DNA from 4 places in the Streptomyces sodiiphilus genome. Region 4 is predicted to be linked to each of the others. Evidence: riboswitches for the same ligand, from Rfam matches in the RefSeq annotation. Region 4 holds a riboswitch; each other region holds the start of a gene.

The links. A riboswitch is a leader RNA that binds a small molecule or an ion and turns the genes downstream of it on or off. The one in region 4 is predicted to bind cyclic di-AMP.
Region 1: it holds a riboswitch for cyclic di-AMP, as region 4 does, so the genes downstream of both, ABD299_RS15870 (C40 family peptidase) here and ABD299_RS17815 (M23 family metallopeptidase) in region 4, are expected to answer to the same signal.
Region 2: it holds a riboswitch for cyclic di-AMP, as region 4 does, so the genes downstream of both, ABD299_RS12715 (LysM peptidoglycan-binding domain-containing protein) here and ABD299_RS17815 (M23 family metallopeptidase) in region 4, are expected to answer to the same signal.
Region 3: it holds a riboswitch for cyclic di-AMP, as region 4 does, so the genes downstream of both, ABD299_RS17700 (M23 family metallopeptidase) here and ABD299_RS17815 (M23 family metallopeptidase) in region 4, are expected to answer to the same signal.

The regions. Positions count from the first base shown of each region.
Region 1 covers NZ_BAAAMJ010000031.1:53,556-60,833, reverse strand. The annotation lists gene ABD299_RS15885 (hypothetical protein) at 1-666, opposite strand; gene pcrA (DNA helicase PcrA) at 920-3,364, opposite strand; gene ABD299_RS15875 (DUF1707 SHOCT-like domain-containing protein) at 3,425-4,066, shown strand; cyclic di-AMP (ydaO/yuaA leader) riboswitch at 4,318-4,459, shown strand; gene ABD299_RS15870 (C40 family peptidase) at 4,466-5,704, shown strand; gene ABD299_RS15865 (hypothetical protein) at 5,815-6,165, opposite strand; gene ABD299_RS15860 (DsbA family protein) at 6,312-7,079, shown strand; gene ABD299_RS15855 (MFS transporter) at 7,251-7,278, shown strand, end outside.
Region 2 covers NZ_BAAAMJ010000026.1:135,723-143,000, forward strand. The annotation lists gene ABD299_RS12700 (sensor histidine kinase) at 1-1,309, shown strand, start outside; gene ABD299_RS12705 (cytochrome P450 family protein) at 1,432-2,685, shown strand; gene ABD299_RS12710 (transglycosylase family protein) at 2,774-3,775, shown strand; cyclic di-AMP (ydaO/yuaA leader) riboswitch at 3,995-4,203, shown strand; gene ABD299_RS12715 (LysM peptidoglycan-binding domain-containing protein) at 4,207-4,872, shown strand; gene eno (phosphopyruvate hydratase) at 5,112-6,392, shown strand; gene ABD299_RS12725 (FtsB family cell division protein) at 6,550-7,047, shown strand; gene ABD299_RS12730 (DUF501 domain-containing protein) at 7,186-7,278, shown strand, end outside.
Region 3 covers NZ_BAAAMJ010000034.1:38,089-45,366, forward strand. The annotation lists gene ABD299_RS17675 (enoyl-CoA hydratase-related protein) at 1-548, shown strand, start outside; gene ABD299_RS17680 (TetR/AcrR family transcriptional regulator) at 559-1,317, opposite strand; gene ABD299_RS17685 (ATP-binding cassette domain-containing protein) at 1,472-2,449, shown strand; gene ABD299_RS17690 (ABC transporter permease) at 2,446-3,282, shown strand; gene ABD299_RS17695 (CapA family protein) at 3,272-4,441, opposite strand; gene ABD299_RS17700 (M23 family metallopeptidase) at 4,609-5,568, opposite strand; cyclic di-AMP (ydaO/yuaA leader) riboswitch at 5,632-5,855, opposite strand; gene ABD299_RS17705 (dipeptidase) at 6,216-7,278, opposite strand, start outside.
Region 4 covers NZ_BAAAMJ010000038.1:498-7,775, reverse strand. The annotation lists gene ABD299_RS17835 (PP2C family protein-serine/threonine phosphatase) at 1-834, shown strand, start outside; gene ABD299_RS17830 (effector-associated constant component EACC1) at 952-1,362, shown strand; gene ABD299_RS17825 (caspase, EACC1-associated type) at 1,370-3,466, shown strand; gene ABD299_RS17820 (extracellular solute-binding protein) at 3,463-4,872, shown strand; cyclic di-AMP (ydaO/yuaA leader) riboswitch at 5,088-5,253, shown strand; gene ABD299_RS17815 (M23 family metallopeptidase) at 5,263-6,354, shown strand; gene ABD299_RS17810 (aldo/keto reductase) at 6,586-7,278, shown strand, end outside.

The DNA of each region.
Region 1 (7,278 bases), on a different contig from region 4:
TCAGGCCCCCGCCTCCCGCTTGCGCTCCCGCTTCAGCACCACCAGGCAGATCGATACGGCGGCCACCGGGGCGAGCAGCAGGGACACGTAGGTGGCCGGTTCCGCGGTCTCCCGCCACAGTTCCAGGAGATCCTCGAAGCCCTCAAGGAAGATCTCGTGGGCGGGCACCCCACCAAGGGTGAAGTGCTCGCTGAGGATCATCGCCATGCCGTACAGCTCTCCGAAGCACACCGCGGCCAGGCTCAGCACCGCGGCGAGGATGTACACGCCCCAGTTGCGCCGGGCGAAGAACGCGGGACCGAGACCGATCAGCACTCCGGCGACCGGTGCGTGGAAGGAGAGCTGCCGGACCTCGTAGGTCGCCGCGTCGTACAGGGCGTGGAACAGCACGGCGTAGAGAAACGCCGCGACGACCGTGGCGACCACGGTCAGTCCCAGCGCCAGCCACACCTTGTTGGGGCGGGGCGGCTTCGGCGGTTCCCCGTACGGCGGCTGCGCCGCGCCGTAGGGCTGGTGCGGCGGCGCGCCGGGCACCGGCGGCGGGTAGCCGTAGCCCGGCTGCGGCTGGGGAACCGTAGGGGGAACCTGCCCCCGGCCGCCCTGCGGCTGCTGCGGAGGCGGCGGGCCGAAGCCCTCGTTCGGCTGCGGCTGCCATGGCTGGCTCATGGAAGGTCCCCCCTGGTGCTGACGACGGTGCCGGTGACGGTCGTTGCGTGTGCGACAGCGGACGGCACACCGTCCGTTCCTGCGGGCCGGGTGCGTCCACCGCACCACGCAGCCAACCGCCTCCGGCCCCCACCGACAACCGGATTCCCCGCTTCGTGACACGACGGGAACAGACCGGCATCCGGCTCCGCACGAAGCGGGGCCTCCCGCAGTCCCGCCGGTCACCTGCCCAGGAGCCGGGTCTCCTCGTCGGTCAGAGCTTCTCCACCGGCGCGTACCGCAGCAGCAGCCGCTTGGGCTTCTCCCCGCCGAAGTCCACCGTGGCCTCCGCGCGGCTGCCCGCGCCCTGGACCGAGACGACCGTGCCCATGCCGAAGGTGTCGTGGGTGACCCGGTCGCCGGGGGCCAGCTCCACGACCGGGCGGTCCCCGGTGCGGGAGCGGGTGGCGAAGCCGTCGGTCACTCCGGCGCGCGGGCCGGAGCGCGGGGTCGCCGAGGGCGCCGGGGCGGAGGCGGTGCCGCCCAGCCGCCGCCAGTCGACGAACTGGGCGGGGATCTCCTCCAGGAAGCGGGAGGGCGGGTTGTACTGCGGCTGCCCCCAGGCGCTGCGCAGCGTCGAGCGGGTGACGTAGAGCCGCTCGCGGGCGCGGGTGATGCCCACGTAGGCCAGCCGCCGCTCCTCCTCCAGCTCCTTGGTCTTCCCCAGCGACCGCATGTGCGGGAAGACGCCGTCCTCCATGCCGGTGAGGAACACGGTGGGGAACTCCAGTCCCTTGGCGGTGTGCAGGGTCATCAGCGTGATGACGCCCGTCTCCTCGCCCTCCTCCTCGTCGGGGATCTGGTCGGAGTCGGCGACCAGCGCGACCTTCTCCAGGAACTCGGCGAGGGTGCCCGGCCCGGCCTCCTCGCTCTCCTCCCGCTCCTGTTCGAACTCCAGTGCCACGGCGGCCAGTTCCTGCAGGTTCTCGACCCGGGTCTCGTCCTGCGGGTCGGTGGACGCCTGCAGTTCGGCCAGATAGCCGGTCTGCTCCAGTACGGCCTCCAGCACGGTGGCCGGGCCCGCCCCCGACTCCACGACCGTGCGCAGCTCCTCCAGCAGAACGTTGAACCGCCGGACGGCGTTGACCGAGCGGGAGGCCATGCCGTAGGCCTCGTCCACCCGGCGCAGCGCCTGCGCGAAGGAGATCTTCTCCCGCTGCGCCAGGGCCTCCAGCATCGCCTCGGCACGGTCCCCGATGCCCCGCTTGGGGACGTTCAGGATCCGCCGCAGCGGCACGGTGTCCTCGGGGTTGGCCAGCACCCGCAGGTAGGCCAGGATGTCCCGGACCTCCCGGCGCTCGTAGAACCGCACTCCGCCCACGACCTTGTAGGGCAGGCCGACGCGGATGAAGACCTCCTCGAAGACCCGGGACTGCGCGTTGGTGCGGTAGAAGACGGCGACGTCGCCGGGGCGCGCCCGGCCGGCGTCGGTGAGCCGGTCGATCTCGTCGGCGACGAACTGTGCCTCGTCGTGCTCGGTGTCCGCCACGTAGCCGGTGATCCGCGCCCCGTCGCCCTCCTGCGTCCACAGGTTCTTCGGGCGCCGGTTCTCGTTGCGCTCGATCACGGCGTTGGCGGCGGACAGAATCGTCTGGGTGGAGCGGTAGTTCTGCTCCAGCAGCAGGGTGGTGGCCTGCGGGTAGTCCTCCTCGAACTGGAGGATGTTGCGGATGGTGGCGCCCCGGAAGGCGTAGATCGACTGGTCGGCGTCGCCCACCACGCACAGCTCGGCGGGCTCGACGGCGCCCTCCTCCTGCCAGCCGGCGGATCCCACCAGCTCGCGGACCAGGGTGTACTGCGCGTGGTTGGTGTCCTGGTACTCGTCGACCAGCACGTGCCGGAACCGCCGCCGGTAGTGCTCGGCGACGTCCGGGAACGCCTGCAGCAGGTGGACCGTGGTCATGATGATGTCGTCGAAGTCCAGCGCGTTCGCCTCGCGCAGCCGCGACTGGTAGAGCGTGTACGCCTCGGCGGCCGTCTTCTCGTAGCCGTCCTGCGCCCGGGCCGCGAAGTCCTCGGCGTCGATCAGCTCGTTCTTCAGGTTCGAGATCTTCGCGCTGAACGACTTGGGCGGGAAGCGCTTGGGGTCCAGGTCCAGGTCGCGGCAGACCAGCGCCATCAGCCGCTTGGAGTCGGCCGCGTCGTAGATCGAGAAGCTGGAGGTGAACCCGAGCCGCTTGCTCTCCCGGCGCAGGATGCGCACACACGCGCTGTGGAACGTCATCACCCACATGGCGCTCGCACGGGGACCGACGAGCTCCTGGACCCGCTCCTTCATCTCGCCCGCGGCCTTGTTGGTGAAGGTGATCGCCAGGATCTGCCCGGGGTGCGCCCCGCGGGCCGACAGCAGGTACGCGATGCGGTGGGTGAGCACCCGGGTCTTGCCCGACCCGGCCCCGGCGACGATCAGCAGCGGCGCCCCGCTGTGGGTGACCGCGGCCCGCTGCTGCTCGTTCAGCCCCTCCAGCAGGGCCGCCGGGTCGGCGGGCGGCCGGGGCGCGCCGTTGCGGTAGTACGCGTCCCGCGGCGGCGCCGCGAAGTGCCGGCCGAAGAGGGCGTCGGCGTCCTCCCGCTCGGCCTCGCCCGGTCCGGGCGGAGGCGGCTCCTCACCCGCGGGTTCGAGGTCGGCCAGAACGCTGTCGTCGAAGAGGCTGCTCATTGTGCACCGAGTCTAGAACGCCCTGTCGGTCCCGGGCCCGGGCCTCCGTAGAATCCGGCTATGACCGAGCCCTCCCATGACCCCGCCCGAGCCGAGCCCCCTTACGCCGGTCTGCGTGCCTCGCACGCGGACCGTGAGGCGGTCGCCGAGCGGCTCCGGGAAGCAGCCGGCGACGGCCGGCTGGACCTGGACGAGCTGGAGAGCAGACTGGAGCGCGCGCTCACCGCCAAGACCTACGGGGAACTGGAACCGCTCACCGCCGACCTGCCCGCCCCCGGCGGGGCCGTGCCCGCGCTGCCCGGCCTGCCGGCCCCCGGGGACGAGAAGCCGCTGGTGATCAAGGCGGGCTGGGCCGGGGCCGCCAAGGATGGGGCCTGGCAGGTGGCCTCCCGCATCGTCGTGCACGGCTCGGTGGGCGGCGCGAAGCTCGACTTCACCCAGGCGCAGCTGGGCGGCCGGCGCCTGATCGAGATGCGGGTGAGCGCCGGGGTGGGCGGTGTGGTCGTCGTGGTCCCGCAGGGCTGGGAGGTACGGACGGACGACATCGACCCCGGGATGGGCGGCGTCAGCAACAAGGTCACCGATCCGGGGCAGCCCGGTGCCCCGGTTCTGCACATCAGCGGGGCGGCGGACATGGGCGGCGTGAAGGTGCGCCACCCCAACCGCTGGGAACGCCGCCGGCTGCGGCACTGCGCCTCCTGACCCCGGGACACGGGTTCCGGAGGCTCCGTTTCCGCCGCCGGGTGCGACCGCCCGGCGACGCTGCGTCCGGATAACGAATTGGTTTCGGGCATTTGGCACAGCGCCCTTCCCAAACCCGCCCGGGGGTGGCTAGCGTGCAGCGCCAGGTGGCTCGCTCCACTGCCGTCGAACCCGGCGGCACGGGCCGCCTCCGCCTAGTCCGGCCTGCGCCGGAGCCGGGGACCCACCCTCGTCCGCCCGTTGCCGGGCGGGCAGGTCCCACGCTGTCCCCCGGGACAGTGGGGGCTCGTCCCCCAGGGGCGAATCGGGCCGCATCGCGAGGTGCGACCCGTAGGGCAGCCTTCCGAAGCCCGAGCCCGACAGCTAACCCGGTCAGCGGTCCCGGAAGGAGAGACGGCCTTGGGTTCCCACCGCAAGCCGCGCACCGGACTGTTCGACTCGCCCGCCGCCCGACGGGGTGCCATGGGGGTCGGCGCCGCGGCCCTCGCCTCGGCGACCCTGCTGAGCCAGCACGCCTACGCCGACGACAACGATTCCCCGGCGGTCGAGGAGCAGCGGAACCGGGCGGACGCCGCCGCCGAGCGGGCCGCCGGCGTCAAGGAGCGCGTGGACGCGCTGTACCGGCAGGCCGGCACGGCGACCCAGGAGTACAACGCCGCCGACGAGGCCGTCACCGCCCAGCAGGAGAAGGCCGACGCGCTCCTGGACAAGGCGGCCGAGGCCGCGGAGCAGGTGAACGAGGCCCGGCGCGAGCTCGGGCAGTTCGCGGCGGCCCACTACCGCACCGGCGGCCTGGGAGAGACGGCGACACTGCTGCTCGCCGACGACCCGCAGAGCTACTTCGACACCCGGCGCACGCTGTCGCGGATGACCGAGCGCCAGCACCGGGCCCTCGACGACTACACCCAGCGGCAGGCCGAGGCGGCCGAGCAGCGCCGGGCGGCGGCCGGGGCGCTGGAGGAGCTGGAGGAGCGGCAGCGCGAGCTGCGGGAGAAGAAGGAAGAGGTCCAGGGCAAGCTCGGGGCCGCCCGCACCCTGCTGGCCGAGCTCACCGCCGAGGAGAAGAAGGAATTCGAGCGCCTCGAACGGCTGGAGGAGGAAGAGGCCGAGCGGCGGGCCGAGGCGGAGCGCCAGGAGCGCGAGGAGCGGGAGCGCCAGGAGCGCGAGCAGGCCGAGCGGGAACAGGCCGAGCGCGAGCAGGCCGGGGAGGACGGCTCCGGCCAGGGATCGGGAACCGGCACGGGCGGCGGTACCGGGGGCGGCACGGAAACCCCCGGCGACTCCACCGGCACCCGGGCCCAGCAGGTGATCGCCTTCGCGGAGGCCCAGATCGGCAAGCCCTACGTGTGGGGCGCCACCGGCCCGAACTCCTACGACTGCTCCGGGCTCACGCAGGCCGCCTGGCGGCAGGCCGGTGTGGAGCTGCCGCGGGTCACCTTCGACCAGGTCAACGTCGGCACCAAGGTCGCCAGGGCCGATCTGCGGCCCGGTGACCTGGTCTTCTTCTACTCCGACGTCAGCCATGTCGGGATCTACATCGGCGACGGCAAGATGATCCACGCCCCCAAGCCCGGTGACGTCGTCAAGGTCGAGTCGATCGACTACATGCCCTGGCACAGCGCCAACCGGGTCGGCTGACCCCGCCGCACGGGCCGGGACCCGGCCTCCGGGCCCGCACCCGGCGAGAAGCCGCGCCCGTCCCCACCGGGCGCGGCTTCCGCGTCAGTCCTCCGCGACGGCGGGCGCGCTCACCACAGGGTGGCGATGAAGATGTTGGCGATCGTCAGCAGGCCGATGGTGCCGAACACACCGGGCGGGACGCGCTCGTCGTCGCGCTTGAGGTAGGCCAGGGCGGTCAGCGCCACGAGCACGACGAGCTTCACCGTGATCTTGATGTGGTTGAGGTCCGCCCCGTCCGCCTCGTTGAGCCCGACCAGGATCAGCCCGGTCACCAGCATGGTGCCCGCGCCGTGCAGGATGGCGGGCACGATGCGGGCCTCTCCGGTGCGCATGGCCTTCATCTGGACGAGGAAGCCGCCCAGCAGGGCGCCGATGCCGATGATGTGCAGGGCGAGAAAGATGCCGATCAGAATGTCCATGGTGCGGAGGTTACTGGTCCGTCCCGGGCGGTCCGCAGGCACGTATGCTGGTCGGCAGGCACCGGTGAGCCCGGCCGGACGCGCGTCCGTCGCGCGGGACACGCCCCACGCCCCGGAACCCCAGGCGCGCACAGGAGTTCTCACACATGCCCACCCCCTCCTCCGCTTCCTCCTCCACGTCCTCGCGGAGGCGCTCGGTCACCGTGATGGCACTGGTCGTCGTGCTGGTCGGAGCGCTGGCGCTCGGCGGCCTGTCCGCGCTGGGCGGCGACCGCTCCGGCGACAGCGCCGCGACCGGTGACGGCCGGGGAGCGGACGAGGAGGGGCAGACGGTCCAGCCGCTGCCCGACGATCACCCGGTGCACGCCCTCGCCCGCCGCGACGGGGACGACCCGCTGGCCCGCGGGGACGCCGACGCCCCGATCGTGATGATCGCCTACATCGATTTCCAGTGCGCCCTGTGCGGCCGCCACGCCCGGGTCACCGAGCCGAAGCTGGTCGAGGAGTACGTGGAGAGCGGCGTCCTGCGGATCGAGTTCCGCAACTTCCCGGTCTTCGGCCCGGAGTCCGACACGGCGGCCCGCGCCGCCTGGGCTGCCGGGGAGCAGGGCATGTTCTGGGAGTTCTACACCGTCGCCTTCAGCGAGGACGCCCACCAGCACAGCGGCCGGTTCGACGAGGAGGGCGTCATGGAGATCGCCGAGGAGGCCGGGGTCACGGATCTGGACCGCTTCGCGGAGGACCTGGACTCCGAGGAGGCCGGCAAGGCCGTGGAGCGGGATGCCGAGGAGGGCTTCGGGCTGGGTGTCACCACCACCCCGGCGTTTCTGGTGAACGGCCACCCGCTGGTCGGAGCGCAGCCCGTGGAGACCTTCCGCGAGACCATCGACCAGCTCCTCGCCGCGCGGCGCTGAACGCGCTCTTCTGCCGCGGAGCCCCACCCGGCATCATGGAACCCGGAAACCTCCCGCTGTCACACGGACCCCACGCCATGAGGTGACATGCCCTCCCGACAGCCCGCCTCCCGCCCCGCCGGACCGGCGCCCGGCTCCCCCGGCCCTCGCGCCGGTCCGTCCGACGGAGGGATGCGCCGGGTGGCGACGGCCGCCTTCG
Region 2 (7,278 bases), on a different contig from region 4:
GCCCCGTCGGCGCAGCGTCGTCCTGGACAGCGCTCTCGCGCTGGTCTCGGGGGTGGAGTGCGTGCTGCAGGCGGCTGCGTTCGCGGACCGCACCGGGCTGCCCTCCGGGCCGCTGGCTCTGCTGGGGGCCCTCGCCGGGCTGACGCTGCTGGTGCGGCGGCGCCGGCCGCTTGCCGTACTTCTCGTGGCCATCGCCGTACTGCCTGCTCAGATGGGCAACCTGCTGGCGCTGGTGGGGCTCTACACGCTGGCCTCCTCGGAGGCGCCGCGGCGGATCACCGGGGCTCTCGCGGCGATGCTGGGGGTGGGGACCATGGTGGTCACCTACCTGCTCATGGACCAGAGCCTGGACCCCCACGATCCCGAGATGCCGGTGTGGTTCTCGGTCCTCGTGGCGGCGCTGTTCGGGGTGGTGGCGGTGGTGCCCCCGGTGCTGCTGGGCATGTACGTGCGGGCCCGCCGCCGCCTGGTGGAGTCGCTGCGGGACCGGGCGGACGGCCTGGAGCGGGAACTGGCGCTGCTGGCGGAGCGCGCCGAGGAGCGCGCGGAGTGGGCGCGCAGCGAGGAGCGGACCCGTATCGCCCGGGAGATGCACGACGTGGTGGCGCACCGGGTGAGTCTGATGGTGGTGCACTCGGCGGCGCTGCAGGCGATTGCCCGCAAGGATCCGGAGAAGGCTGCGGAGAACGCTGCACTGGTCGGTGACATGGGGCGGCAGGCGCTCACCGAGCTCCGGACGATGCTGGGGGTCCTGCGGGCGGACCAGAAGTCGCCGGCCGGTGCCGCGGCACCGGCCGGGCCGGGCGTCACCGGCGCGGGGGCGCCCGGCGGGGCCTTTGGCGGAGCGGAGCAGCGGGCGGAGGACGGGCAGGGGCGGCCGGGGCCGTCGCTGGACCAGGTCGCGGGGCTGGTGGAGCAGTCCCGGGCGGCGGGCATGGCCGTGGAGCTGGCGGTCGAGGGGGAGGAGCGCGCCTACGCACCGCAGGTCGAACAGACGGCGTACCGGCTGGTGCAGGAGGCACTGACGAATGTGCACAAGCACGCGGCGGGGGCCCGGGCGCGGGTGCGGCTGGCGTGCCGGGAGGGGGAGGTGGCCGTGCTGGTGCAGAACGAGGCTCCGGCCGGCGGTGGCGGCGGGCCGTCGGGGGCCGGGCTGCCCAGCGGGGGGAACGGCCTGGTGGGGATGCGGGAGCGGGTGACGGGGCTGGGGGGCGGCTTCGTGTCGGGCCCCACGGAGGGTGGCGGCTTCCGGGTCTCGGCGGTGATACCCGACAGGGCGGGCAGTCGCCGGCCGGCCGCAGGCGGCTGAGCCGGCAGGGGGCCGGGCGGGCGGTGCCGAAGCGGGGGTACCGGAGGGCAGAGGTGCGGGGAGGGGCGGGGGCGGGCGCGGGTTAGCGTCGGGGGGTGGAGGAGCGAGAAGACCCGACGCGGATGCCCGAGCTGTTCGGCCGGGAGTTCGCCGCCGATCCCTATCCGGCCTACGCCTGGCTGCGGGAGCACGCGCCGGTGCACCGGGCGGTGCTCCCGAGCGGGGTGTCGGCGTGGCTGGTGACGCGGTACGCGGACGCCCGCCAGGCGCTGGCGGACCAGCGGCTGAGCAAGAATCCGGAGCGGCACAGCGCGGCCGCGCACGGCCGGGGACGGGTGGGCATCCCGGGTGAGCGGGGCGCGAACCTCATGACGCACCTGCTGAACATCGACCCGCCGGATCACACCCGGCTGCGCCGGCTGGTGTCCAAGGCGTTCACGCCCCGCGGGGTGGCGGCCTTCGCCCCGCGGGTGCAGGAGCTCGCCGACCGGCTGATCGACGACATGCTGGCCGGGCAGTCGGGCGCGGAGCGGGGGAGGGCGGATCTCATCGATTCCTATGCCTTTCCGCTGCCGATCTACGCGATCTGCGATCTGCTGGGGGTCCCGGCGGAGGATCAGGACGATTTCCGTGACTGGGCGGGAATGATGCTGCACACTTCCGGCAAACGTGGCGGAGTGGGGCGCTCGGTGAAGCGGATGCGCGGATATCTGGGGGAGCTGATCCAGCGCAAGCGGAAGAATCCGGGTGATGACCTCATCACCGCCCTGATCCGGGCCTCGGATCACGGTGAGCATCTCACCGGGGAGGAGGCCGCGGCGATGGCCTTCATTCTCCTTTTTGCCGGTTTTGAGACCACCGTGAATCTCATCGGCAACGGGCTGCACGCGCTGTTCCGGAACCCCGCCCAGCGGGAGCTGCTGGAGCGCTCGCTGGAGGCGGGGGACGACCGTGTGCTGTCGGCCGCGGTGGAGGAGCTGCTGCGGTTCGACGGCCCGGTGGAGCTGGCGACCTGGCGGTTCGCGACCCAGCCGCTGGTCCTGGGCGGGTGCCGCATCGAGCCGGGGGACCCGGTGCTGGTGGTGCTGGCGTCGGCGGACCGGGACCCGGACCGGTTCGCCGACCCGGACCGGCTGGATCTGACGCGGCGGGACAATCCGCATCTGGGGTACGGGCACGGAATCCATTACTGCCTCGGCGCCCCCTTGGCCCGGCTGGAAGGGAAGACGGCGATTGCCACGCTGCTGCGGCGATTGCCCGGTGTCCGGCTTGCGGTGGATCCCGGCGATCTGCGGTGGCGTGGCGGTCTGATCATGCGTGGACTCCGGTCACTTCCGGTGGAATTCGACCCGGCGAAGGTGACGCAAAGTCAGTAGTGTGATCTCCGCGTGATATCGGTGGGACCGACTTGTGATGGGGCCGCGAAACGGGCTAGGTTCTGCCCTCAACCGCAACGTTGTTCGCATGAGAGGTCCGCACATGCTCTCCGGGAACGGCCGTCACCGTCGCCCTCGCCAGGCTCCCGCTTTTGTCGTCGCAGCAGGCGTCACCGGCGCCGGCCTCGCGATGCCACTGCTGGGGGCGGGTGCCGCCCAGGCGGTCACCGGGGAGACCTGGGATCTGGTCGCCGACTGCGAAAGTGACGGCGTGTGGAGCGCCGACACCGGCAACGGGTACTACGGCGGCCTGCAGTTGACGCTGGGAATGTGGGAGGAGTTCGGCGGTCTGGACTTCGCCGAGCGCCCCGACCTCGCCAGCCGCAGTCAGCAGATCACCGTGGCCGAGCGCATTCTCGCCGCCCAGGGCCCGCAGGCCTTTCCTACCTGCGCGGTCACCACGGGCCTGTGGCAGGAATCGCGCAAGGCCGCCGGAGGGGAAGGCGGGAAGGAGAGCCGGGAGCCGGGCGCGGATGAGGCCGACGGCACCGGGCGCGAGCCGGGAGAGCGGACCGGCGCGACCGGGCACGAGGGTGGCCAGGGGAACGGCCGGGAGCGGGCCGGCTCCGGCGCCGGGGAGACGCCGGAGGGGGCCGAGGCCGGAGACTCGGCGGACCGGCAGCGCGCCGGCGCCGGAGCCGGCGGCGCGCGGGACGGCCGGACCGGCGGCTCGACGGGCGAGGCCCCCGAGGAGCGCGAGGGGGAGGCGTGGGCCGGAGAAGAGGCCGGCGCCGGGGAACGGGGTCAGGAGGCCCCGGGCGGCAAGCACCGTGGCCTGCCGGACCCGCAGGAGGACGAGCGTGCCCAGGAGGCCGGATCGGGGCGCCACGCGGACCGTGGCCGGTCCCGGGAGCAGGCCGCCGACGCCTACGAGGTCCGGGCCGGCGACTCGCTGTCCCTGATCGCGGACCGGCAGGCGGTCCCGGGCGGCTGGCCTGCCCTCTATGAGCTGAACGAATCGGTCATCGGTGACAATCCAGACCATATCCTCCCGGGTCAGGAGCTGGACTTGGACGTCATGGCGCGTTAGGCCGTGAGCCACCGGAGGGATTTCCCTCTCGCGTAAGTGTGACCATCCTCTCGAACTTCCATGAGACTGTCCGGGTGGTCCGCACTGTCCGTTTAGTCCTTGACCTGCGAAGACATGTGATCGTTCCAGTCAAGCAGCGGCGTGTCGGTGATCTTCATCGTTCTTGAATCGTTAGGCGCGGTGTGCCTACTGTCCCTCTGCCCGCCAATGCGGGCACCGAGGGTCGAAACGCCGAATCCTGCCGCCGGCCCCGGAAGTCCGTCGTGCACCACCGCAGGCAGGAGCGGGGGACCCAGGTAAGTGCCGGTCCGGGCATCGCTGTCCGGAACGGCTTGGGGTGAAGCCGGAGCAGGAGAAACGTTCCGTCCGGCCGGGTAGCTCACACCCGAACCCGACAGCTCACCTCGCAGGCGTCGGTGAGAAGGAGCGTCATGCTCTTTTCGGGCAAGGGTCGCCACCGCCGTCCGTCCAAGCCGGCCCGTGTGGCCGTCGCGGCCGGAGTGACCGGCGCAGTCGTCGCACTTCCGATCGTGGGCGCGCAGAGCGCCCAGGCCGCCTCCGTGGAGACCTGGGACGCCGTCGCCCAGTGCGAGTCCACCGGCAACTGGTCCATCAACACCGGCAATGGCTACTACGGTGGCCTGCAGTTCTCCCAGTCCAGCTGGGAGGCCGCGGGTGGCACCCAGTACGCCTCGCGCGCCGACCTGGCCACCAAGGGCCAGCAGATCGCCACCGCCGAGAAGCTGCTCGCCATGCAGGGCCCGGGCGCCTGGCCGCACTGCGGCCAGAAGGCCGGGCTGTCCGCCGGCGGCCCGTCCGCCAATGTGGACGCCGGGAGCGGTCAGGGCGGTGCCGCGCCGCAGCAGCAGGCGGCCCCGGCGCAGCCCGAGCAGCAGCAGGCCCCGGCGCAGCCCAAGCAGCAGGCCCCGGCCCCGTCGGGTCAGGCCGGCCAGCAGTACGTGGTCGAGGCCGGCGACACCCTGGGCCGGATCGCCGATGCCCACGGCACCACCTGGCAGCAGGTGTACGAGGCCAACAAGTCCGTGGTCGGTGGCGACCCCGACCTGATCTTCCCCGGTCAGAAGCTCTCCCTCTGAGCCACGGCGACCCGTCCGGTGGAGGGCCCGCGCCACGGCGCGGTGCCCTCCACCGGGTTTTCTTCACCTTGTAAACAAAAAGATGGCATCTGCTCCGACCAGGGCGAATGCGGGCCGACGCCGTCCACGGGGCGAGCTGAGGAGACGTTCCGCGCCCCCGGCCGGTTAGGCTCAGGGGGCTGAAGACCGCTTCCCCGGCCCGGCCGGGCCGGCAATCGTCCCCTATGAAGGAGATGCTCGTGCCGTCCATCGACGTCGTCGTAGCCCGCGAGATCCTCGACTCGCGAGGCAACCCCACGGTCGAGGTCGAGGTCGGCCTCGACGACGGCAGCACCGGCCGCGCCGCGGTGCCCTCCGGTGCCTCCACCGGTGCCTTCGAGGCCCTGGAACTGCGTGACGGTGACAAGGCCCGTTACCTCGGCAAGGGCGTGGAGAAGGCCGTCCTGGCCGTCATCGAGCAGATCGGCCCGGAGCTGGTCGGGTACGACGCCACCGAGCAGCGCCTCATCGACCAGGCGATGTTCGACCTGGACGCCACCCCGGACAAGTCCTCGCTGGGCGCCAACGCCATCCTGGGCGTGTCGCTGGCCGTGGCCCACGCCGCGTCCGAGTCCCGCGACCTCCCGCTCTTCCGCTACCTGGGCGGCCCCAACGCGCACCTGCTGCCGGTCCCGATGATGAACATCCTCAACGGCGGCTCGCACGCGGACTCCAACGTGGACATCCAGGAGTTCATGATCGCCCCGATCGGCGCGGAGTCCTTCTCCGAGGCGGTTCGCTGGGGCGCGGAGGTCTACCACACGCTCAAGTCGGTGCTGAAGGAGCGCGGTCTGGCCACCGGCCTGGGCGACGAGGGCGGCTTCGCCCCCGACCTGGGCTCCAACCGCGAGGCGCTGGACCTGATCGTCGAGGCCATCACGAAGGCCGGCTACACCCCCGGCCAGGACATCGCGCTCGCGCTCGACGTGGCCGCCACCGAGTTCTACAGCGACGGTGTCTACACCTTCGAGGGATCGGCGCGCACCGCCGAGCAGATGACGGACTACTACGCGGAGCTGGCCGACGCCTACCCGCTGGTCTCCATCGAGGACCCGCTGAACGAGGAGGACTGGGAGGGCTGGCAGACCCTGACCGCCCGTCTCGGCGAGCGGCTGCAGATCGTCGGTGACGACCTGTTCGTGACCAACCCCGAGCGGCTGCAGCGCGGCATCGACAACGGCTCGGCCAACGCGCTGCTGGTGAAGGTCAATCAGATCGGCTCGCTCACCGAGACGCTGGACGCCGTCGAGCTTGCTCAGCGCAACGGCTTCAAGTGCATGATGTCGCACCGCTCCGGCGAGACCGAGGACGTCACCATCGCGGACCTTGCGGTCGCCACCAACTGCGGCCAGATCAAGACCGGTGCCCCGGCCCGCTCCGAGCGGGTGGCCAAGTACAACCAGCTGATGCGCATCGAGGAGATCCTCGACGACGCGGCGGTGTACGCCGGGCGCAGTGCGTTCCCGCGGTTCCAGGGCTGAGCCCACCGCGCGGCCGGGCGCGGTCCCGCACTGCCTGACGGCCCGTCGTCACCCGTATCCCCGGACACCCTCCCGTACGGTGTCCGGGGACAGGTGTCCGCGGACCGGGCCTTCTCGTGGGGCCCGGGGCCCGGGCGGGCGGAGCGAGGGAGGCGATGTGGCCGCGGAACGTGACCGGTTCTCCACGGCGACCAGGATCAGGGTGCTCGGTGAGCAGGCCGCGGCCCGCGTCTACCGCGCCCAGAGCCGGCGGCTGCGGCGTCCGCCGCGGCGCAGCCGGCTCACCGGCCGGGCGGCGGTGCTGGCCCTGGTGGTCTGTGCGCTGGTGGTGGCGCTCGCCTATCCGCTGCGCCAGTACGTCTCCCAGCGGTCCGAGATCGGCGATCAGCGCCGGCAGGCCGAGGAGGCCCGGCAGCGGGTGGAGGAGCTGCGGGACGAGAAGGCCCGCTGGCAGGATCCCGCCTATGTCGAACAGCAGGCACGCCGGCATCTGCAGTTCGTGCGCCCCGGTGAGACCGCTTTTCTCATGCCCCCCGTGGAGGGGGAGGACGAGGACGGTGAGGACGGCCAGGGGCGCCGCGACCACGGGGCTGCGGGCCGCCCGTGGTACGACAATCTGTGGAATGGTGTGGACCGGGCCGACCGGCGGCGCTGATCCGGCGCGGGCCGCACCGGGCGGTGCGGGTCTCCCGGCCGCGCGCCGTCCGCCGTTCCGTGTTCCCTTCCGACCGCCGCCTGCCGCCCGCCGTGATGCCCCTCTGTTCCCCGTCGGCTTCTACTTCGTCTGGTACTGATGCACACCCCACCTCCTCCCATCGAGCCGTCCCCGCCGACCGACACGGACATCGAGGCCGTCCGGCTCCAGCTGGGCCGCCCGCCGCGCGGA
Region 3 (7,278 bases), on a different contig from region 4:
GGCCGCGCGCCCTGGTGACGGCGGCGCGGGGGAAGTTCTGGTCCAACGGTCTCGATCTGGACTGGCTGTTCGGCAACACCGACCGGCACGAGGAGTACGTCGCCTCGGTGCACGCGCTGCTGGCCCGGGTGCTGTCGCTGCCGCTCATCACGGTGGCCGCGCTGCAGGGCCACACCTTCGCGGCCGGGGCGATGCTGTCCCTGTCCCACGACTTCCGGGTGATGCGTGCCGACCGCGGATTCTGGTGCCTGCCCGAGGCGGACATCAACATCCCCTTCACGCCGGGCATGTCCGCGCTCATCCAGGCCCGTCTCGACCCGAGGGCCGCACACGAGGCGATGACCTGCGCCCGCCGTTACGGCGGCGACGACGCCCTCGCCGCCGGCATCGTCGACCGTGCCGTGGCGGAGGACGCGGTGCGCGCGACCGCCGTGGAGATGGCCGCGGCCCTGGCGGGCAAGGCCGGTGACACCCTGGGCACCATCAAGTCCCGCATGTACGTCCCCGCGCTGGCCGCGCTGCGGGAGCGGACCGGTCCGCTGGGCTGACGGCGCCCGGTCAGCCGGCGGCGGGCGGGACGCGGGCGGCGATGCCGTCGAGGGTGACGCAGAGGCCGTACTCGAAGTCCGCGTCCCCGTCCTCGTCCCCGTCGGTGAACGCCCCGCTCTCCACCGCCCGCATCAGGTGGGGGTACCGGCCGTCGTCGGCGGCGTTCCTCAGCATGCCGGTGTAGACCCGGCCCCACTCCTCGGGCCTGACCCCGGTGCGGTGGGCGGCACGGGCCAGCGAGAGTTCCAGGAGCGCCTGGGAGCGGACGTAGCCGCTGAGGATCATCAGGACACCGACCGCGTCCCGCGCGTCGAGGCCGGCCTCCGCCAGTGAGCCGAGCGCCGCCTCCATCCAGGCCAGATTGTCGGGGCCCAGCGGGGGCCCGGAGATGTGCACGTCCAGCATCCAGGGGTGCTCGTGCAGCCGGTGGCGCATCTGGCGCGCCCAGCACTCCAGGTCGCCGCGCCATGTGCCCGGCCAGGCGGAGGTGTCCGGCCGGCCCGTGACCATCTCCAGCATCAGGTCCAGCAGGTCGTCCTTGCCGGGGACGTAGCGGTAGAGGGACATCGTGGTCACCCCGAGCCCTTCGGCGACCCTGCGCATGGACACCGCCCCGATCCCCTCCTCGTCGGCGAGGCGCACGGCCTCGGCGACGACCTTGTCCAGGCTGAGGCTGCCGCGCGGCCCGCGCCGGGGCGGTTCCTGGGCGCGCCACAGCAGCCGGAGCGTGTGCTGCAGGTCGCGCTGTGCGGGCCGCTCGCCGGCCATGCGTCTCCTCGGTTCGTGGCAGCGGCTTCCTGAGAACGCTCGCGGCCGGTTCGTCGGGTCCCGGGCGCCATCCTAAAACTGTGTATGCCGTAGACTTAACTGTACGCCGTACACAGTTATCCGGTGCGGCGCTCACAGCCGTGGGGAGAGGGAGATGACGACGGAACAGAACGCGGTGATCGCCGCCGGGCTGCGCAAGCGCTACGGCCCGACGCGGGCGCTCGACGGGCTCGACCTGACCGTGCCGGCCGGCACGGTGCACGGCCTGCTGGGGCCCAACGGGGCCGGCAAGACCACGGCCGTCAGAGTGCTGGCCACCCTGCTGCGCTTCGACTCCGGCCGCGCCCGGGTCTGCGGGCTGGACGTGCGGCGGGACGCGGAGCGGGTGCGCGAGCGGATCGCGCTGACCGGGCAGTACGCGGCGGTCGACGAGACGCTCAGCGGGCGGCAGAACCTGATCCTGTTCGGGCGCCTGTTCAAGCTGGGCACCCGCGCCGCAAGGCTGCGGGCGGAGGAGCTGCTGGAGCGGTTCGGGCTGGCCGAGGCCGCCGACCGGTCCGCCGGACAGTACTCGGGGGGCATGCGCCGCCGCCTGGACCTGGCGGCGAGTCTGATCCGCACCCCTCGGGTGCTGTTCCTGGACGAGCCCACCACCGGCCTCGATCCGCGCAGCCGCAACCAGGTCTGGGACACCGTCCGCGAGCTGGCGGCCGGCGGCACCACCGTGCTGCTGACCACCCAGTACCTGGAGGAGGCCGACCGGCTCGCGCGGCGCATCTCGGTGATCGACGCCGGCCGGGTGGTCGCCGAGGGGACGGCGGACGAACTCAAGGCGAGGACCGGCGGGGACCGCCTCGAAGTCGTGGCGCGGGAGGCTGCCGACCTGCCCGAGGTGTCCCGGCTCGTCGCCCGGGTGGCGGCGGGTCCGCCCGTCAGCGACCGGGAACTGCGCCGCATCGGGGCACCGGTGGCCGACCGCATGACGGCGCTGACCGAGACCGTGCGGGCGCTGCACGACGCCGGGATCACCGTGGAGGACATCGGGTCCCGGCGCCCGACCCTGGACGAGGCGTTTCTCCACCTGACCGGGCGCCGCGCGGGCGCACCGGAAACCGGAAGGGTTCCGTCATGACCGCTCTCACCACCCCGGGCCCGGCCCCGGCCGGGCCGTCCTCGCGGCTGCGCCGGGCGGCGGCCGACGGCTGGACGATGACCCGCCGCAACATGGCGCACCTGGCCAGGTCCCCGGAGGAGATCGGCATCTACTTCTCGCTGCCCATCCTCTTCGTGCTGGTCTTCGGCTATGTCTTCGGCAGCGGCATGACGGTGCCCGACGGGGGCGGGTACCGCGAGTTCCTGCTGCCGGGGGTGTTCGTCATGACGATGCTCTACGGGATGGGGGCCACGGCCACCGCGGTGGCCTCGGACGTGCGGCGGGGCGTCGCGGACCGGTTCCGGTCCATGCCGGTGGCGCGTTCGGCACTGCTGACCGGGCGCGGCACCGCCGACCTGTTCCGGGCGCTGCTGGAGATGGTCCTGCTGCTGGGCTGCGGGCTGCTGGTGGGGTGGCAGTGGCATCGCGGCGCGGGGCCCGCGCTGCTGGCGGTGGCGCTGGTGCTGCTGCTGCGGGTGGCGGTCACCTGGGTCGGCATCTGGCTGGGGCTGATGGTGGCGGACCCCGACCTGGTGGGCGTGATCGTCTTTCCTCTGGCCTTCCCGCTGACGGCGGTGTCCAACGTGTTCGTGGCTCCGGAGCTGATGCCGGGGTGGCTGGGCACGGTGGCGGAGTGGAACCCGCTGTCGTCCACCGCGGCGGCCGCCAGGGAGCTGTTCGGCAACCCGGGCACGGGCGGCGAGTCGTGGATCGCCCAGCACCCGCTGGTGCCGGCCGTGGTATGGCCGGTGCTGCTGATCGCCGTGTTCGCTCCGCCGGCGGTCCGCCGGTACCAGCGGCTCAGTCGCTGACCTCCCGCAGCAGGGTGAGGCCGTGCTCGGCCGCGCCGCGGCTCTCGACGATGTCGGTGGTGCGCTCCAGAGCTGTGGCCAGTTCTCCGGGCCCGGCGGTTCCGGGGTCGCCGCCGTCGAGCACCGCGGCGGCGACATCGACCACCCCGACCGGGAAGGCGTCGGTCTGCAGCAGCGGCAGGTACTCGGCGCCGGTGGTGGTGAACCCCCCGCCGTCCCGGTTCTCGGTCACGGTGAAGCGCACCAGCAGCCCCTCCTGCTGCGGCTGCCCCGGCTTGCGGTGGGCGGACATCAGGTTGCCCAGGCCGTAGACGACCCACTTGCCGCCGATGTGCTCGACGGGCTGGACGACGTGGGCGTGGTGGCCGAGCAGCAGGTCGATGTCGGGGGAGGCCAGCAGGCGCGGGGCGGTCTCCAGCTGGTCCTGGTTCGGCTCGTGCCGGTACTCGTCGCCCCAGTGCATCGCGGCGACCACGAACTCCGCTCCCTCCTTCCGGGCACGGGCGGCGTCGGTCAGGATGCGGTCCTCGTCGATGAGGTTGCCGCGCCAGGCGTCCCCGCCGGGGTGCGGGATGCCGTTGAAGCCGTAGGTGTAGGAGAGGAGTGCGACGGTGACCGGCCCCGCCGGGGTGTCCGCCTCGATCAGGGTGGTCCGTTCCGCCTCCTCAGGGCTGCGGGCGGAGCCGGCGTGGGCGAGGCCGGCGGAGTCCAGGAGGTCCAGGGTGCGGTCCACGCCTTCGGCCCCGGCGTCGAAGGTGTGGTTGGAGGCGGTGGTGCAGGCGTCGTAGCCGGTGCTCACGAGGGCGGGGACGATGGTGGGCGGGCCGGAGAACATGGGGTAGCCGCGGTAGGGGCCGCCCTCGGGGGCGAGGGGGGTCTCCAGGTGACAGACGGCCAGGCCGGCGCCCGAGACGACAGGGGCGATCCTGGCGAGCTGCGGGGCGAAGTCCTCGGGGCCCGCGCCGGATTGGGCGGCGTCGTCGCGGGCCTGGTTCCACAGCCGCTCGTGCAGGAGGATGTCGCCGGTCGCGACCAGGGTGAACTCCCTGGGTTCCACGACGGGGGGCGGGTCGTCGCCGGGTGGAGCACCGCCGGCTCCGGTGCCGGCACCGGAGTGGCCGGTGCAGGCCGTGACAGGGAGCAGGGCCACGAGGAGCACGAGGAGGATTGTCCGTGTGATGCGGGCGGGTGCGGCAAACGCATTATTCATATGAAGATCTGACAGTATGCGTTACTGTCTCGCATGTTCTGACACTCCGGACGGCCTACGGGCCCTTCCCCGTCGTGCGGCGGGGAAGGGCCCGTAGGACGCGTGGCGCCGTCAGGTCAGATGCTGACCCCGTTGGCCCGCAGGTAGGCCAGCGGGTCGATGTCCGAACCGTAGCCGGAGCCGGTGCGCACCTCGAAGTGCAGGTGCGGGCCCGTGCTGTTGCCGGTCGAGCCGACCAGACCGATCTGCTGGCCGGCCGAGACCGACTGGCCGGCGGAGACCGAGATCGCCGACAGGTGGGCGTACTGGCTGTAGCGGCCGTCGTTGTGCCGGATGACGACCTCGTTGCCGTACGCACCGCCCCAGCCGGCCGAGACGACCGTGCCGTTGGTGACGGCCTTCACCTGGGCACCGGAGGGAGCGGAGAAGTCCACGCCGGTGTGGTAGCCGCTGGACCACAGCGAGCCGGTGGCCCCGTAGGCGGTGCTCGGCGAGGCGGCGACCGGGGCGGTGAAGCCGGTGGCGGCCGGGGCGGCGGGGGCCGCCGGGGCGGCCGCGCTGCCGGCGGAGGACTGCGCCGAGGACTGCGCGGAGGCCGCGGGCTTCTCCTGCTGCTCCGCCTTCGGCTCGGCCTTGGGCGCGGGCTTCGACTCGGCCTTCGGCTTGGCGTGCTTCGGCTTCGCCTTGTGCTCGGTCTTCGGCGCGGCCTTCTGCCGCGGCAGCACCGCCTGGCCGTCCAGGGACAGCTCCTGGCCGGGGTGGATCAGGTCGGGGTTGCCCCCGATGACCTCGCGGTTGCTCTCGTACAGGCCCTGCCAGCCGCCCTCGACCTCCTGAGCGGTGGCGATGCCGAAGAGGGTGTCCCCGCTGACGACGGTGTAGGAACCGCTCTCCTCGGCGACGGTGGAGGGGGCGGCGGTCTGCACGAAGGTCTGGGGCGCGGCGGCCTGCGGAGCCGCGGCGGAGACCACCGGACCGGAGCCGAACGCCGCGGCGGGGGCCACGGCGGGGGCGGCGTTCGCCTGGCCGGCGGCCACCAGCGGAAGCGCCACGCCGGCGCCGCCGGCGGTGAGCATCAGGGAAATGCGGGATATGCGACGCGCCCGGGGGCGACGGTGACGTCCGCGTGCGGACATAGGTGTGCTCCTCTCCGACGCCTGCGAGGTGAGCTGTCGGGTTCGGGCCGGAAAGGTGCCCGGCCGCAGACGGACCCGGCGCAAGGCGTCGGATCCGGCAGGCGGCTTCACCCCGAGCCGGTACGCGCGTGACCGCGCCGTCCGGCAGAAAGTGGGTCCCCCGCTCCTGTCATACGGAAGTGCTCATGCGTCCCCCACCCGGTGACAGGATTCGGCGTCCGGTGGCGGGCCGCCGCGGAGGCGCGGCGACGGCATGCACGTTAAGCACAACAATCGGGACAACACAAGAAAGCGGGCACAGTCTGATCATGATCGGAAATACTCCCCCGCCATTTCGGTCACCGAGCGCATTCGGGACACCACCTGCAGCCGCGCGACATCATCGCGACACACCGTCAACTTGCGGCCCGGCCTGCGAAGTCGCCTTACGGGACATGTCATGTCCCACCCACCAGGGCATGACACCCGGTTTACACCGTGACGTCGGTCACTGGCCGCCGAAAAGCTGAAGCCTTATCACACGAGATGGGCGCTGATGCCCGTTTTGATCCTCGACTCGGCCCCGGCGGCCCGAAAGGGGCCGCCGGTCAGTGGGCGGGGCCGGAGACGGGGAAGGCCATCAGGGGACGGGCGCGCTGCGCGGGATCCGCCGCCACCGCCTCGGCGTCCCGCAGCACCCGGACAGCGTTGTGCCAGGTGAGCTTCGCCAGGTCGGACTCGGACCAGCCGCGCCGCAGCAGCTCGGCGATCAGGTTCGGGTAGCCGGCCACCGACTCCAGCCCGGAGGGCAGGAAGGCGGTGCCGTCGAAGTCCCCGCCGATGCCGATGTGGTCGATGCCGGCCACCTCACGCATGTGGTCCAGATGGTCGGCGACGGTGGCCTCGGTGGCCACCGGCCGGGGATGTTCCCGCTCGAACGCGCGCTGCACCGCGCGGGCCTCCCCGGAGCCGTCCAGCGGGTGGAAGCCACGCTCGGCCAGGGCCGCGTCCGCCGCCCTGGTCCAGGCGACGGCCTCGGGCAGCACGAATTTCGGGACGAACGTCGCCATCGCGACCCCGCCGTTGGCGGGCAGCCGCTCCAGGACGTCGTCGGGGATGTTGCGCGGATGGTCGCAGACCGCCCGGGCCGAGGAGTGCGAGAAGATCACCGGGGCTTCGCTCACCCGCAGCGCGTCCCGCATCGTGGTGTCCGCCACGTGGGAGAGATCGACCAGCATGCCGAGCCGGTTCATCTCCCGCACGATGTCCTCGCCGAATTCCGACAGGCCGCCGTGCCGGGGCTCGTCGGTGGCCGAGTCCGCCCAGTCGATCGTGTCGTTGTGGGTCAGCGTCATGTACCGGACGCCCAGGCGGTACAGCGCCCGCAGCGTGGCCGGCGAGTTGTTGATGGAATGCCCGCCCTCGGCGCCCATCAGCGAGGCGATGCGGCCCTCGGCGCGTGCCGCCTCCATGTCGTCGGCGGTCAGCGCCCGCCGCAGGTGGTCCGGGTAGCGGTCCAGCAGCTGCCCGACGACGTCGATCTGCTCCAGGCAGGAGCTGACGGCGGCGTCACCGGTGAGGTCGGTGCGCACGTACACCGACCAGAACTGCGCCCCCACCCCGCCGGCCCGCAGGCGCGGGATGTCGGTGTGCAGGTGGGCGCTCTGGTCG
Region 4 (7,278 bases):
TCCGCCCGCGGTGTCGCCGAGGCGGTGCAGCGCGCCGTGCTGCCGCCTCCGCCCGACCGGATGGGCCAGGTGCGTGTCGCCGCCCGCTACGTGGCGGCCCAGTCCGACGCGCTGATCGGCGGCGACCTGTACGCGGCGCAGAGCAGCCCGCACGGCGTGCGGCTGCTGATCGCCGACGTGCGCGGCAAGGGGCTGCAGGCGGCGGAGTCGGTGGCCGTGCTGCTGGGCTCGTTCCGGGAGACCGCCCAGTACAAGGCCGATCTGCGCACGGTCGCCCGCCGGCTCGACGCCGCCCTGGCCCGGGACACCGCCCGGCGCGAGGAACGCGGCGAGGACACCGACGAGAGCATCGAGAACTTCGCCACCGCCTGCCTCGTGGAGATCCCCGCGGACGACACCGGCACGTTGCGCATCCTGAACCGCGGCCATCCGGCCCCCCTGCTGCTGGTGCCGGGGCTCACGCCGCGCTACCTGGAGCCCTCCGCGCCGGCCCTGCCGCTGGGCCTGACAGGGGTGGGGGGCTGGGACGACCACGTGGACACGGAGATCTTTCCCCCCGGTGCCCAGCTGCTGCTCTACACCGACGGTGTGAGTGAGGCCCGCGACGAGCGCGGCACCTTCTACGATCCGGCGCGCGGACTGCGCGGCCGGACCTTCAAGGACCCGGGCGACCTGGCCGATCAGCTCATCGCGAGCGTCACCGCGTTCTCCCGCGGCGGTGTGCACGACGACATCGCGATCCTCGCGGTCCAGCAGCCCCCGCGCCCCGCGCACGGGCCGCTGTCCGGGGCCGGCGGCCGGGCCGGTGACGCCGGGGGCGGGCAGCACGCGTAACGCCGGAAACTGGTCCGTTCCGGGAACTGTTCCGGCACGCTGTGCGACTTTAGAATGACGGGACGATACGGGCGCGGGGGCCGCATCGCGCGCCCGAAGGCCATGGGGAGGCCGAAGATGGCCGCACAGGCGGGGGACATACCGAGGCTGCGCGTCGCTGTGGAGGACGGCGAGGCGCGCGCCGCCGGGGAACTGCACAGGCTCGGATCGTGGCTGGACGCCGACCCGGCACTCAGCGGAGTGGTGACGGTCGAGCGGCGCGAGGGCGCGCCCGGCAGCTCGATGGGCCTGGAGGACGAGCTGCTGATCGGGCTGGTCACCACCGCGGTGGTCGACAGCGTGTTCCGGCTCCTGAGCGCGGCCTGCAACTACCTGCGCAACCGCGGGGGCCGCCGCAGGATCACGATCTCGGTCGAGGACACCGATCTGCGGATCACCCTGGACAGCCGCACCCCGTACCGGCGCGGTGAGCTGGAGGAGATGGCCGAGCGGGCGGCGAGGGCCATCCGGCGCGGGCTTCCGGAGTGATCCGGCCATGCCTTACCAGCAGCCCGACCCCGGACGGTCCCGGGCGGTGCTCATCGGCGTGTCCCGGTACGCACACGGCGACTACCCGGACCTGCCTTCGGTGGCGGCCGGTCTGGACGAACTGAACGCCGTTCTCACCGACGACAGTCTCGGGCGCATGGCCGCCGCCCGCACCACCGTGCTGCACTCCCCGCGCCGGGAGCGCATGGTGGCGGCGGTGCGGGACGCGGTCGCCGGCGCGGAGGACCTGCTGCTGCTGTACTTCGCCGGGCACGGCCGGCTGGAGCCGGGGCCGCAGGAGCCCCGGGTCGGTGAACTGCACCTGCTGCCCACCGAGGCCGCCCCCGATGAGGCCGGGCTGCACGGCATCAGCTACCGGCACCTGACCGGCCTGCTGCGGGAGTCCCGCGCCGAGCACATCGTGGTGATCCTCGACTGCTGCTACTCCGGCAGCGCCCTCAACGGCGGGCAGCCGGCCGGCCGCCGGTACGCGCTGATCACCTCCTCGCGGGAGATGGGACGGCAGTGGTCGGGGGACGGCCGCAGTCCCACCCCGTTCACCTCCGCGCTTCTGCGGGTGCTGCGCGAGGGAGTGGTCCCGGGCCGCCCGGTGACCGTCGAGGACCTGCCGGAGGCGCTGGGGCAGCACGCGGCGGCGGACGCCCGGCGGGCCGCCCGTGACCCCGGCAGCCACCCCGAGGACTGGTTCCCGAACGTGCTGACCGTCGGGGCCTGCGGCAGGACAGTGCTCTCCCAGGCCATCACCTCGCCCGGCCTGTCGCGGGCGGCGCGCCTGGCGGCCCCGCTGCGCCGGGGCGTCGCGGCGGTGCGCCGCAGCGCACCGGGGCGCGCAACCCGTGCGGCCCGGGCGGCGTTCGAACCGGGACGGCCCTGGTGGCACCGGGTGCTGGCCGTGGCGGCGGGGGCGGCCGTGGTGGGACTGGCGCCGGCAGCCCTGGCAGTGGGCAGACTGTTGCAGCCCGGCCCCGATCCCTGCCTGCCCGCGCTGGAACTCCGGATCCTGACCACGCCCGAACAGGAGGCGGCGATCGCCCGGGTGCTGGAAGGTTTCCACGCCTCCCCCCTGGCGGACCGTCCCCTGGGGGACCGGCCGGAGGGCTGCCGCCAGATCGGCACCACGGTCCACGCCGCGCCGACCGGTCCGGCCGTCCGGGCGTTACGGGACTCGGCCGCCTGGGCCGAACCGGAGCGGGCCTGCCCCCGGACGACCGCGGAGCGGGACTGCGCCGCGCCGCTGCGCGACGTCGGCCCGCAGCCCGACGTGTGGCTGCCCGCCGCCTCCACCTCGCTCGCCCGGGTGCGCGACGCCGTCGAACGGCCGGAGAGCGCCCTGTACCTGGGCGAGCCGGAGACGCTGGCCCGCTCCCGGGCGGTCCTCGCGGTGCCGGGGTCGCTCAAGGGAGTCGAAGAGGACTGGAGGCCGAGACACTCTCTGGGTGAGCTGCTGGCCATCGCTGAGCGGGAACAGTTGCCCGTCCGGCACGCGGACCCGGACTCCTCCGAGGCGGCTCTCGCTCACGCCTTGGCCGAATCCCTCGCCCCGGACAACACCGGCCTGCCGGAACAGGACGAGGAGGTCCCGGCGGACGACAGCCGACTGCTGTGCGCCCTGGCTGGCGAGGAGCCCCGGGCCGCTCTGCTGATCGCCGAGCCCACCGCCGCGATGCTTCTCGAAGAGTCTCTGGGGCCCGCCTGCCTGACCGGCAGCAGAAGCAGGTACCTCTACGGCGCAGCCGACGCCGGGTTCACCGCCTACTACCCCAATGATGTCCCGGCGCTGGACCTGACGTTCGTCCCGGTGCACTGGGAGGGCGCGACCGCGGACGCCGCCGACCGGCGGGAGGCCGTGGAGCGGCTGCGGCGGTGGCTGCGCTCGGACGAGGGCCGCTGGGCCCTGGCCGAGCAGGGCTTCCGGGACCGCGACGACCGCCGGGAGTATCTGGGCGGGCGGTCGGCCCTCAACCAGCAGGACGCGCTGTGGGCGTATCCGCTGCCGGTGGCGCCGCCGGTCCGGGAGGGCCGCATGGTCCGGTTGCTGGACAACGCCGGGGCGGACCGGCGAGCCGGCCGGGGGAACCCGTGAGAGCCGCCCGGGCCCGGGGGGCCGTGCTGGCGGCGCTCGCCGTGCCGGCGCTGCTGGCCGCGTCGTGCTCCGGCGGGCCGGAAGCGGATGCGTTCCCGGCCGACGACGGGCGGCCGCTGGTGGTGGTCAGCAGCGCGGACCTGACCACCAGGGACGGGCGCAGCGTGCGCCGGGAGCTGATCGACGCGTGGAACGCGATCGAGGGCAACCGGGAGGCCCGGCTGGTGGAGCTGCCCTCGGGGGCGGACACCGCCCGCAGTCAGCTCGTCGCCTCCCTCCAGTCGGGCACCGCCGACTTCGACCTGCTGAACCTCGACATCGTGTGGATACCCGAGTTCGCCGAGGCGGGGCTGATCGCGGAGCTGGACGAAGAGCTGCTGGAGCCGGACTTCCTGCCGCAGGCCGCCCGGGCGGGCCGGTGGCGCGGGGCGGTGTACGCGGTGCCGTTCAACACCGATGTGGGGCTGCTGTACTACCGGACCGATCTGCTGGGCGAGCTGGACCGGGGGCCGGAGCGGTTGCGTGAGGAGACGCTGGGGGAGCTGCTCGGGAACTGGCCGCGGGGGGCCCGCCATCCCCTCTACATCACCCAGCTCGCGTCCTACGAGGGGCTCACGGTCAACGCCATGGAGGCGCTGTGGAGTTCGGGGGCGGAGCTGGTGGACGAGGACGGCCGCTACGTCGGCAGCAGGGAAGAGCTGGAGGCCGGCCTGAGGGAGCTGGAGCGGATCACCGGCGCCGAGATCAACCCGCTCGCCGACGAGGCGGACGAGACGCTGTCGCTGCGGGAGTTCAGCGACGAGGACAGCGGCACGGTGCTGATGCGCAACTGGCCCTATGCCGCGACGCAGCTGGACGCCGCCCTTCCCCCGGATGTCGGGTTCGGGATCACCACCCTGCCGGGGGCGGCGGCCCTGGGCGGGCAGAGCCTGGCCGTCGCGGCGGACAGCGTCCGGGCGCGGGACGCCGAGAAGCTGATCGAGTTTCTGACCCACCCCGGTACCGACAGCCAGCGCAGCCTGCTGCGGGCGGGGTTCGCGCCGGCGCTGCGCGACGCGTACCGGCTGGAGGGTTCCGGCGGGCCGGACTGCCACAGGTCGCGCTTCTTCGCCCGCCCGGAGCCGCCGTCGGGGGACCGGCGGGAGCTGCCCCCGGGGGCGCCGTCGGGGAGCGCGCCGGTGTACGGGGCGGTGGGTTACGCGGAGTTGCTGTGGTGCGCGCTTCAGGAGGCGCGGCCCCGGCCGGCCACCCCGCACTACCCGGAGTTCTCCCGGCTGCTGCGGACCGAGGTGAAGCGGATGCTGGACGACAAGGGCTGGACGCCGCGGTCCGCGGCCGAGGCGCTGCACGAGGCGCTGCCCGGGGTGCTGGGCGGCGAACCGGTGCGCCCGGCGGAATCACCGTAGGTGAGTGAGAGGCGGCGCTCCGCATAACATTTGATGAACTGTCAATTGTTATGTCCACGCTAGGGTCGGCAGATTTTGCCCGGTTTGCTGGAGTTGGCCACTGAAAGTCCCCGGGCTCTCCTCTAGTTATTCCCTCCGCCACTTGGAATATGGCGGTCGGGTCTATTAACGTTCGATAACGCAGCGCGGTCGTCATCGCCGTCACGAGACGGCGCCGTGCTCTGTCGCCGAATCCGGCGCGTGCGCAACAACTGCACCGAAGGAACCGGGGAACCACGTTTCTTGGGGTGAATCGGACAGCCGGCAGCCACCGGCTGACCGTAGGAGACCTTCCTGCTCCGAACCCGTCAGCTAACCCGGTAGGCGAAGGAAGGAAAGGAGAGCGCCTCCGTGGCGTCTAACCGGCATGCCTACGGCGAGGGTACGACCGACACCCTCGCCCCGTACGACCCTCACCACCAGGAGGGGAACGGCCCCGCGTACTTCGGGCCCGAGCGTACCGACGGTGAGCCGATCAGCGAGTGGAACCCCAGCGCGGACACGATCCGCCCCGTGCGCGGCCGCCACCGGGTCGCCAAGCAGCGCGGCGGCAGCATCGCCCGCAGCCGCGCCGTGCTCGGCGTCGGCGTCTTCGCCGCCGTCGGCGCCGGAGGCATGACGACCGCCGAGGGCAACGCGGGCGTCCCCGGCATGGACGCCGCGGCCGACAAGGTCCGCTCCATTCCCGACCAGATCCCCGGCCTCGGCACCCTGGTCTCCGCCGACGAGGACGTCCAGGACACCGTCGCCTTCACCTCCGCGCCCCTCACCCAGGCCGCCGCCGTCACCGCCACCGCCGACACCGGCAGCGGGGCCGACGCCGGCGAGGCGCTGCGCGCCCGCATCCTCCAGCAGGCCGACCAGCAGGAGGCCCAGGCCGAGGCAGAGGCACGCGCCGCCGCCGTCGAGGCCGCCGCCGCGGGCGCCGCAGCCGAGGCCGCCCAGCAGGCCGAGGCCGAGCGGCTCGCCGAGGAGGAGCGCAAGCGCAAGGCAGAAGAGGAGCGCAAGCGCAAGGAGGAGGAAGAGCGCATCGCCAAGCTGCGCGCCAGCTTCACCCTCCCCCTCAGCAGCTACAACATCACCTCCCGGTTCGGCGACAGCGGCACCATGTGGCAGAGCAACCACACCGGCACCGACTTCGCCGCTCCCACCGGAACCCCCGTCAAGAACGTGCACACCGGCGTCGTCACCGAGGCGGGCTGGGCCGGCTCCTACGGTTACCGCGTCACCGTCGAACTCTCCGACGGCACCGAGGTCTCCTACAGCCACCTCTCCTCGATCACCGTCTCCACCGGCCAGGAAGTCATCACCGGCGAGACCGTCGGGCACGTCGGCTCCACCGGCAACTCCTCGGGCCCGCACCTCCACCTGGAGGTGGCCCCCGGCGGCGGCAGCTTCGTCGACCCGCTCGCCTGGCTGCGCGACAAGGGCCTGTCCGTCTGACCCACGGCCCACCCCGACCGGTCCCACCGGCCCCCGGTGTGTGACCGGCCCACCACCCCGGCGGCCCTGGCGACCCCCCCGACGCCAGGGCCGTCGGTCTGCCTCCCCGCGACCCGGCGGCCCTGGCGCCACTCGTGAGGTCCCGGGCCGCCGGCCCCCTCCCCGCCCCGGCCGCCTTCTCTCCCCGCCGCCTCCGGCGGCTCCGCGCGGCGGGCCCCTACGCTGGCCGCCATGACCGACATCACCCGACGCCCGGTGGGCACCCTGCGGATCTCCCCTCTCTGCCTCGGCGGCAACGTCTTCGGCTGGACCGCCGACGAAACGGCCTCGTTCAAGATCCTCGACGCCTACGCCACCGCGGGCGGCAACCTCATCGACACCGCCGACTCCTACACCGCCCGGGTCGTGGGCAACAAGGGCGGCGAATCGGAGACGATCATCGGCCGCTGGCTGGACCGCCGGGGCCGCCGCGACGACGTCCTCGTCGCCACCAAGGTCGGCGCCCACCCCGAGTACCAGGGCCTGGCCGCCGACACCATCAAGCGCGCCGCCGACGCCTCCCTGCGCCGCCTGAACACCGACCGCATCGACCTCTACTACACCCACTTCGACGACGAGAGCGTCGAGGTGGGCGAGATCATCACCGCGCTGGACGACCTCGTCCGGGCCGGCAAGGTCCGCGAGATCGCCGCCTCCAACATCTCGCCCGCCCGCCTGGAGGAATCCCTCGCCTTCTCCGCGCGCGAGGGCAAGGCCGCCTACGTCGCCCTCCAGCCGCACTACAACCTGGTCTCCCGCGACACCTACGAGGGCGAACTCGCCGACGTGGTCGCCCGGCACGGCATGGCCTGTCTGCCCTACTTCGCCCTTGCCAAGGGCTTCCTGACCGGCAAGTACCGGCCCGGAACCACCGTGGACAGCCCG